4 regions of the Methylobacterium sp. CB376 genome follow, and region 1 is predicted to be linked to each of the others. Evidence: predicted binding sites of a transcription regulator. Region 1 holds the regulator's gene; each other region holds the start of a gene.
The links. The regulator LexA, encoded in region 1, represses DNA repair genes until DNA is damaged. The targets are predictions, from matches to a motif close to TGTTCNNNNTGTGTTCNG.
Positions count from the first base shown of each region.

Region 2: a site for LexA is predicted at 1,243-1,260, ahead of QA634_RS05380 (ATP-dependent helicase). Genes of this name have one in related genera too.
Region 3: a site for LexA is predicted at 768-785, ahead of QA634_RS21325 (type IA DNA topoisomerase). Genes of this name have one in related genera too.
Region 4: a site for LexA is predicted at 760-777, ahead of recA (recombinase RecA). Genes of this name have one in related genera too.

Region 1 is NZ_CP121648.1:7,370,429-7,372,625, forward strand. Features, by position in the region: gene QA634_RS33915 (HD-GYP domain-containing protein) at 1-36, opposite strand, end outside; gene lexA (transcriptional repressor LexA) at 499-1,218, opposite strand; gene QA634_RS33925 (hypothetical protein) at 1,346-1,663, opposite strand; gene QA634_RS33930 (hypothetical protein) at 1,743-2,197, opposite strand, start outside.
Region 2 is NZ_CP121648.1:1,209,082-1,211,278, reverse strand. Features, by position in the region: gene QA634_RS05390 (DegQ family serine endoprotease) at 1-733, shown strand, start outside; gene QA634_RS05385 (hypothetical protein) at 821-1,075, opposite strand; gene QA634_RS05380 (ATP-dependent helicase) at 1,272-2,197, shown strand, end outside.
Region 3 is NZ_CP121648.1:4,670,468-4,672,664, reverse strand. Features, by position in the region: gene QA634_RS21335 (hypothetical protein) at 1-98, shown strand, start outside; gene QA634_RS21330 (hypothetical protein) at 195-611, opposite strand; gene QA634_RS21325 (type IA DNA topoisomerase) at 811-2,197, shown strand, end outside.
Region 4 is NZ_CP121648.1:355,302-357,498, forward strand. Features, by position in the region: gene QA634_RS01465 (caspase family protein) at 1-693, shown strand, start outside; gene recA (recombinase RecA) at 836-1,927, shown strand.

The DNA of each region.
Region 1 (2,197 bases):
ACCGTCCGCGATCAACAGGATGGAGCCATCCGGCATGTCGTGCCCCGCACTGGCCTCTCCGACGCAGGAGCGGCTCCTCCGTCCCTCGGACCGGCTTCGAGGTATCGGATGGCTCGGTTAAGCTTCCCCTACGCCAGCGCAGATCCGCCGCGCAACCAGCAGTTCCGCAAGGTGGAGACATGCCACAGGAGCGCATCTCCCACCACACGCAAACTGTCGCCGCGGGCGCGAGGCCGGCCATCACCCTGCTCTACGCTGCGCGCGCCTGCCTGATCGCGACGCGGCCCGGCGTCACCATGCGTCAGCTGCGGGAAGGAAGGTGTTCGCGCCGGACCACGCGTCGTCGGCGCTTCCCCTCGACCGGGATCAACCAGGCGTCGTCCCGATCTGCGGGGCCGAGAGGGGCTCGCGCGCGGCGGATGATGGCCGTCCGCGCGAGGGTTACGGGTCGAACCGGAGCCGGGGACGGCTCAGTACTTGCCTCAGGAGGTAATTGCCTCAGTACTTGCGGATGAGGCTGACGAGGCGGCCCTGGATGCGGACCCGGTCGGGCCCAAGGACCCGGGTCTCGTAGGCCGGGTTGGCGGCTTCGAGGGCGATCGACGAGCCGCGGCGGCGCAGGCGCTTGAGGGTCGCCTCCTCGTCGTCGATCAGCGCTACCACGATGTCGCCCGTATTGGCGGTGTCCTGGCGGCGGATCACCACCAAGTCCCCGTCCAGGATGCCGGCCTCGATCATCGAGTCGCCGCGCACCTCCAGGGCGTAGTGCTCGCCGCCGGCGAGGAAGTCCGGCGACATCGCGACGCTGCGGCTCTGGCTCTGGATGGCCGAGATCGGCGTGCCGGCGGCGATCCGGCCCATGACCGGGATGCTGACCGCGTGCCCGGATTCGTCGGAGACCAGGGCGGTCGGCAGCGGGGCGGGCTTGACCGGGGCCGAGGAGCGCCCCCCCTCGACGACGCTCGGCGTGAAGCGCACCACCTCCGCGGGGCCGCTCGCCACCGCCTCGGGGATGCGGATGACCTCGATCGCGCGGGCCCGGTTCGGCAGCCGGCGGAGGAAGCCGCGCTCCTCCAGGGCCGTGATGAGACGGTGGATGCCGGACTTGGACTTGAGGTCGAGGGCGTCCTTCATCTCGTCGAAGGAGGGCGGGACGCCGGTCTCGCGCATCCGCTGCTGGATGAAGCGGAGCAGGTCCAACTGCTTACGGGTGAGCATGGGTCACTCTCATCGCCTGCGCCGACGCGCGACATGGTACAAATCGCGAACAGGTTAAGCGTTCTTCAAGTGTTCCGCAAGCCGTTGCGGCGCAGGTCGACTTGCGTCGGGCCGGAGTCGGGCGGGCTCAGGATCCGGCGCCGTCCCGCGTCACCTGGGTCCGCGCCCGGAGGCGGGCCTCGGCGTCCTCGTCGTACGCGGCGGCCCTGGCGAGGATCTCGTCCGCGCGGTCCGCGCCTGCCGGGCCTCTCAGCCCCTGAAGGGTCCACTGCTCGCAGCGCAGCACCGTCAGGGCGTCGATGGCGGCCCAGAGCCGCTGCTCCACCTCGCCGGCCTCGAGACCGAGGCTGGCGAGCTCCGCCACCCGCGCGGCGAGGGCCGTCGACCGCAGCTCGATCTCGACGATCCGGCGGCTGATCTCGCGGAGAAGCGCGTCGACATCCATCGCGACGTCCCGCCCGTGCGGCTCCCGCGGGGGAGCCTAGCACGTGCCGCTGCGTCCGGTCACGCGACGGCGGCAGGCGTCATCCGGCGAGGTCGGCGCCGGCCTCCCCGTCGGGCGCCGCCTCGTCGGGCTCGTCGGACAGGGCGGCCTCCGCGGGGCGAACGCCCCGGTAGAATTCCCCGGCACGGACGGCCTCGCCGCCCGCGACCATGACGCTGAGATAGGTGTTGAGGGTCCCAGGCGCGACGTCCGGCAGCTGGCGGGCGATCTGCGCGCTGGTCAGGCCCTGCGGTCCGGCGCCCTCCAGCAGCGCCTTGAGGCGCCCCTTGGCCGAGTTCGCCCGCGGCCCGCGGCTGCCGCGCCCGACCGTCCTCGCCGCCTCGGCCGGCCGGCCGGCTCCCGCGAGCGGCAGGCCGGCGGTCCCCGCCAGTCCGGCGAGCGGCAGGTCGGTGTCGTCGACGATCGCCCGCAGCGCGTTCTCGGCGAGGCGGAGCTTCGCCAGCTCGCTGCCGATGCGCTCGTACTCGGCTTCCA
Region 2 (2,197 bases), 1.5 Mb from region 1:
CTCGGTCGGCATCGGCTTCGCGGTCCCGACCGCGACGGCGGCCCCGGTGATCGAGCAGTTGCGCCAGTACGGCGAGACCCGTCGCGGCTGGCTCGGCGTGCGGATCCAGAACGTCGACGACACCACCGCCGAGGCGCTCGGCCTCAAGGGCGGCGCCCGCGGCGCGCTGATCGCCGGCATCGACGAGAAGGGCCCGGCCAAGACCGCCGGCTTCGAGGTCGGCGACGTGATCGTGAAGTTCAACGGCGTCGAGGTGAAGTCGTCGAGCGACCTGCCCCGCATCGTGGCGACGACGCCGGTCGGCAAGACCGTGGACGTGCTCACGATCCGCAAGGGCGCGGAGCAGACGCGGCCGGTCACCCTCGGGCGGCTGGAGGACAACGACAAGCCCCAGCCCGCCGCCCTCAACCGGCCCCAGCCCGAGGCCGACGTGACGCGCCAGGCCCTCGGCCTCAACCTGACCGGCCTCTCCGAGGAGGCGCGGCGGCGCTTCAACATCAAGGACGGGCTGAAGGGGGTGGTAGTCACCCGCGTCGACCCGAACTCGAACGCGGCCGACAAGCGCATCCAGGCCGGCGACCTCATCGTCGAGGTCGGCCAGGAGCCGGTGAACTCACCCTCGGACGTCACCCGCCGCCTGGATCAGATCAAGAAGGAGGGCCGCAAATCCGCCCTGCTGCTGGTCTCGAACGCCCAGGGCGAGGTGCGGTTCGTGGCGCTGAGCCTCGAATAGGAACGCCCGGTCACCCGCCGGAGAGGCTCCGGCGGGTGACCCGGTGCCGCGACGGCGCCGGACCGAGGCGCGCCCCGCCCGGCTCCCTCACCGGGCCGGGGCGATGATGCCGGGGGTCACCGGCGGCAGCGGCAGCGTCTGCTCGCGGCGGATCTGGCCCTGCAGCTGGTTCGTCTCGAACCGGTTCTGCTGCTGGATGTCGCGCGATTCGCTGCGATAGTTCATCGAGTTGTTGAGACCCTCGACCGTGCGCTCGGCACGGGTGGTGCCGCGCTGGTTCTGGGCCAGGGCGGGGCTCGCCGCCAGGGCGGCCGCGAGGATCAGCAGGGTATGGACGCGCATGGGAACACCCCGAGGCTGTGAACGGTCACGGATATCGGCGATGGGGGGACGCGCCGGGACGGTCTCGGGTTCCCCGCGACCCTGCGGCGCTGCGCCACCGTCCGGCCCCCTCGCCGGCCCCCTCGCCGGCCCCCTCGCCGGCCCCCTCGCCGGCCCACCCTCGACGCCGTTCGCGTTTTGGTCCAGTGATGAATCCATGACTCGCGATGCCGCCGGGGCCGAGGCGCCCGCCCCCACCTCGATCGCAGCCCGCGCGAGGGCCGCCGTGGCGCCTCCCGGGGCGGCCTATCTCGACGGGCTCAATCCGGAGCAGCGCCGCGCCGTCGAGGCGACGGAGGGGCCCGTCCTGGTCCTGGCCGGCGCGGGCACCGGCAAGACGCGGGTGCTGACCACGCGCATCGCCCACCTGATCGCCATCGGCCGCGCCCGGCCCTTCGACATCCTGGCCGTGACCTTCACCAACAAGGCCGCGCGGGAGATGAAGGAGCGCATCGGCGGCCTGATCGGCGCGGCCGGCGAGGGCATGCCCTGGCTCGGCACGTTCCACGCGATCGGCACCAAGATCCTGCGCCGCCACGCGGAGCTGGTCGGGCTGCGATCCGACTTCACCATCCTGGGCACCGACGACCAGCTGCGCCTGCTCAAGCAGGTGATCGAGGCGGCGGGCATCGACGAGAAGCGCTGGCCCGCCCGCGGCCTCGCCCAGGCCATCGACGGCTGGAAGAACCGCGGCCTCGCCCCCGACCAGGTGCCGGCCGGCGAGGCCGGCGCCTTCGGCTTCGGCAAGGGCGGGCCGCTCTACGCCGCCTATCAGGAGCGCCTCGCCACCCTCAACGCGGTCGATTTCGGCGACCTGCTCCTGCTCTGCCTCAAGCTCTGGCGCGAGAATCCCGACATCCTGGCGAGCTACCAGGACCGCTTCCGCTACATCCTGGTCGACGAGTACCAGGACACCAACGTGGCGCAGTATCTCTGGCTGCGGCTCCTGGCCCAGGGCCGCCGCAACGTCTGCTGCGTGGGCGACGACGACCAGTCGATCTACGGCTGGCGCGGCGCCGAGGTCGACAACATCCTGCGCTTCGAGCACGATTTCCCGGGCGCCGTGGTGGTGCGGCTGGAGCG
Region 3 (2,197 bases), 2.7 Mb from region 1:
GCCGCGCGGGGTGGCCCGCGCAGCGCCGCCCCGCCTTCCCCGCGCTGCGCGTGGTGGCGCGGCGGGATCAGGAGGGGACGCCCCGCCGCGCCCCGTGACGCCCGGCAGGAGCGCGGGCCGCCGCTGCGCCGAGGATCAGGATCGCGGCTCACGCCCGCCGCGGAAGCGGTGATGCGTCGGCGAACGATCTCGGGTCAGGGATTGCAGGGCATCGCGGCCGCGCCCTGGGCCACGAGGGCGGCGAGGTCGCGCAGGTCCGCGGGCTGGCGCCGGCTGCGCGCCACGGCGGTGGCCTCCCGCTGCAGGCGGGCGTTGCAGGCGCAGGACGGCACGCCCCCCGCCGGCGTGCAGGCATCGTGGTGCATGCAGGCCCGGTCGAGCGCGTCGACCGGAGGGCGGCCCGGGCCGCGGTCGCCGGGGCCGCAGTAATTCCCGTGGAAGACCAGGGAGCCGTCGACCAGCGGATTCGCGCCCGGCGCCAGCCGCGGCAGCACCACGCCCGGAAGACCCGGCGGCTCCACCAGCAGGCCCTGCGCGCGCGCCTGACCCGCAAGACCAACACCCACGAATGTCAGGATTGCGGCGGCCAGAACGCTGTTCCGTATATCCATGGTACTGGTCCTCTCGGCAAGTTTCCCCTCGTCATCCAAGATGACATCCGCCCTCGACGGGGCAAGCTGGGGATGATGACTGAGGCAGGGGCGCGCCGAGGCGATGCGCCGGGAGCCGGCGCGGACCCGCGTTGACGGGCGCCCGCCCGGCCGATATGTTCCTGATCCGTTCGCATTCTGCCGCTGAGGATCTGGCGCCATGGCCCGTGGCCAGGCCGGAAGGACGTTGTTCTTCTTCGAGAAGCCCTCGGCGATGCGCGAGCTGCAGCGCTTCTTCCGCGCGCCGACGACGGTCTGCATCGCCGCCGAGGGGCACCTGCTCGCCGCGCAGGAACCCGCCGAGATCAGGCCGGCCTGGAAGGCGTGGCGGTTCGAGGACCTGCCGATCGCCGTCGACGAGATCCCGCTCTGCTGCGGGCAGAGCCGGTCCGGGGCCTCGCACGCCGCTCGGATCGCGGCGATCCGCCGGGCCCTCGACGGGGTCGAGCGGGTGATCATCGCCACCGATCCGGGCCGCGAGGGCTCGATGATCGCCTGGGAGGTGCTGGAGCACCTGGGCTATCGCGGCCGGGTCGACCGGCTGCGCCTCGGCGCCCTCGACGAGGTCTCGATCCGGCGCGCCTTCGCGGCCCTGGGGCGCGACCCGGATTCGGGCGAGCGGGACTACGCCGCCTACCAGGAGGCGCTCTGCCGCCGCTACGAGGATTGGCATCTCGGACTCAACGGCACCCGGGCGGTGTCGCTGCGCCTGCGCCCGGCGGCCTTCCGGGAGCCCTGGCGCTTCGGCGGCGTGCAGACGCCGACCCTCGCGCTGCTGGCCGATCTGGAGCGGCGCATCCGGGACTTCGTGCCGCGGGAATTCTTCCGGATCGCGCTGCCGGTCGCAACGGTGAGCGGGGCGGAGTTGACGCTGTGGCACGCGCCGAAGGAGCGGATCTTCGCCCGCGAGGAGGCGGAGGCGATCGCGGCCGCGGCGCGCGGCTGGGCCGGGCCCCTCGCGGTCGCCGAGCGGGACGTGCGGCGCCCGCCGCCGCGGCTGTTCTCGAAGGACACCCTGGCCCGGCGCTGCGCCAAGAGCTTCGGCTTCGACCCGCAGCGCACCGCCTCCCTGGCCCAGGACCTCTACGACCGCGGCTTCCTGAGCTACCCGCGCACCGAATCCGAGCACTTGCCGGAGAGCCAGAGCGGCGACGCGCCGGCCGTGCTCGCGGCGCTCGGCGCGAGCCTGCCCGACCTCGCCGGGCTCGTCCCGGCGCCCGGGGCGGTCGTGCTCCGCCGCGGTCCGCGCGGCCACTACGTCAAGGATCCGGGCGAGCACCACGCCATCGTGCCGCTGCGCAAGGTGCCGCGGCCGGGCGAGGTCGGGCCGGAGGCGTGGCGGCTCTGGGAGCTGGTGGCCAAGGCCTTCCTGGCCGCCCACCTGCCGGACGGGATCGACGCCCGGACCACGGTCTCGGCCGAGGTCGCGACCGCGCTCGGGCCCAAGCGCTTCGCGGTGACCGGCAGCGTCGTGCGCGCGCCCGGCTGGCGGGCGGTCTACGGCGCCGAGGCCGAGGACGAGGAGCCCGTGCCCGGCAAGGCGAAGC
Region 4 (2,197 bases), 620 kb from region 1:
CCGGGGCGGACGGCGCCGCTGCCCGCCCAGGCGCGTCCCGGCCCGCCGCCGATCCCGGGGCAGGCCCTGCCCGGGCCGGCTGCGCCGGCGAACCGGCCGGGCGCCGGAGCGGCGCCGACGCTACGGGCGCAGCCGGCCCCCGGCGCGCCGCCCCGCGCCGCGCCGCCCGCCGCGCCCGTCCAGGCCCTGCGGCCGGGCTGGCCGCCGCCCGGCCAGCCCCCGGCCGGGCGGCCCGCCTCGCCGCACGGCCCCGTCGCGGCGCCCGCCCCGAACCCGGACTTCGCCCGCCAGCAGCAGGTCCGTCAGGAGCAGGCCGCCCAGGCGCAGGCCGCCCAAGCCCGGGCCGCCCAAGCCCGGGCCGCCCAGGCGCAGCGGGCCGCCGCGGCCCAGCGCCAGCAGATGATGATGCAGCAGCGGCAGCAGGAGGCCGCGCGGGCCTTTCAGCAGAGGCAGCAGGTGATGCAGCAGCAGGCCTCGCAGGCGGCGGCCCGGCAGCAGGCGGCCCAGGCCGCGGCGCGCCAGCAGCAGATGATGATGCAGCAGCAGGCCGCCGCCCAGCGCCAGCACCAGATGCAGATGATGCAGATGCAGCGCCCGCCGCCGGCGGCGCCGCGCGCCGTTCCGCAGCCGGCGCCCCATCCCGGCCATGGCGGCCGGCCCTGCGGTCAGCCCGGCCTGCCGCCCTGCCGCTGACCCCCGCCCTCGCCCGGACGGCCGCGCGGAGATCCGCCGCACCGCCGGGCCGCGCCCTTGCAGAGCGAGAACAAAACAAGTACATACCGGGAGCCGCGCACATTGAGAATCTCTTCGCCCCCGTGCCATAAGGACCCGTCAGATGGCTCAGTCCTCGCTGCGACTGGTGGAAAACCCGACCATGGATAAAGACAAGTCGAAGGCGATCGATGCCGCGCTCGCCCAGATCGAGCGCGCCTTCGGCAAGGGCTCGATCATGCGCCTGGGCAAGGGCGACAAGGTGCAGGAGGTCGAGACCATCTCCACCGGGTCGCTCGGGCTCGACGTGGCGCTCGGCGTCGGCGGCCTGCCGCGCGGGCGGGTGATCGAGATCTACGGCCCGGAATCCTCCGGCAAGACCACGCTGGCGCTGCACACGATCGCGGAGGCGCAGAAGAAGGGCGGGGTCTGCGCCTTCGTGGATGCCGAGCACGCGCTCGATCCGGTCTACGCCCGCAAGCTCGGGGTCAATCTCGACGACTTGCTGATCTCGCAGCCCGACACGGGCGAGCAGGCGCTGGAGATCACCGACACGCTGGTCCGCTCGGGCGCGATCGACGTGCTGGTGGTGGATTCGGTTGCCGCGCTCACCCCCCGGGCCGAGATCGAGGGCGAGATGGGCGACCAGCAGCCGGGCCTCCAGGCCCGCCTGATGAGCCAGGCCCTGCGCAAGCTCACCGGCTCGATCTCGCGCTCGAACTGCATGGTCATCTTCATCAACCAGATCCGGATGAAGATCGGCGTGATGTACGGGAGCCCCGAGACCACCACGGGCGGCAACGCGCTGAAGTTCTACGCCTCGGTGCGGCTCGACATCCGCCGCGTCTCGACCCTGAAGGACCGCGACGAGCCGATCGGCAACAGCGTCCGGGTCAAGGTGGTGAAGAACAAGGTGGCGCCGCCGTTCAAGCAGGTCGAGTTCGACATCATGTTCGGCGAGGGCGTGTCGAAGGTGGGCGAGCTGATCGACCTCGGCGTGAAGGCCGGCATCGTCGAGAAGTCGGGGGCGTGGTTCTCCTACGACAGCCAGCGCCTGGGCCAGGGCCGCGAGAACGCCAAGGGCTTCCTGCGGGACAACCCGGACATCGCCGGGCGCATCGAGGCGGCGATCCGCCAGAACATGGGCCTCGTCGCCGACAAGATCCTGGAGAACGCGGTCCCGACCGCGGAGGATTTCGACGAGGGCGAGGCCTGAGCCAGGCCCGACGGATCGAGGAGGAAGGGGCCGCCGCGGGAGACGCGGCGGCCCCTTCCGTTTGGGGCCGCTCGCGCGGGCCGGCTCATGCGGGATCGCGCTCATGCGGGATCGCGCTCCTGCGCGACGCTCCCGGAGGCGGCGAGGCCGTTCCGAGTCTCCCGCCCCCTCGCGGCGGCCCGGGTCGCCCCGCCCGCCTTGACGGCAGGGTCCGTGAGCCGCCGCGGAGTCACGCCCCTCCCCGGTGCGACCTCGCGCCTTACCTTGGAG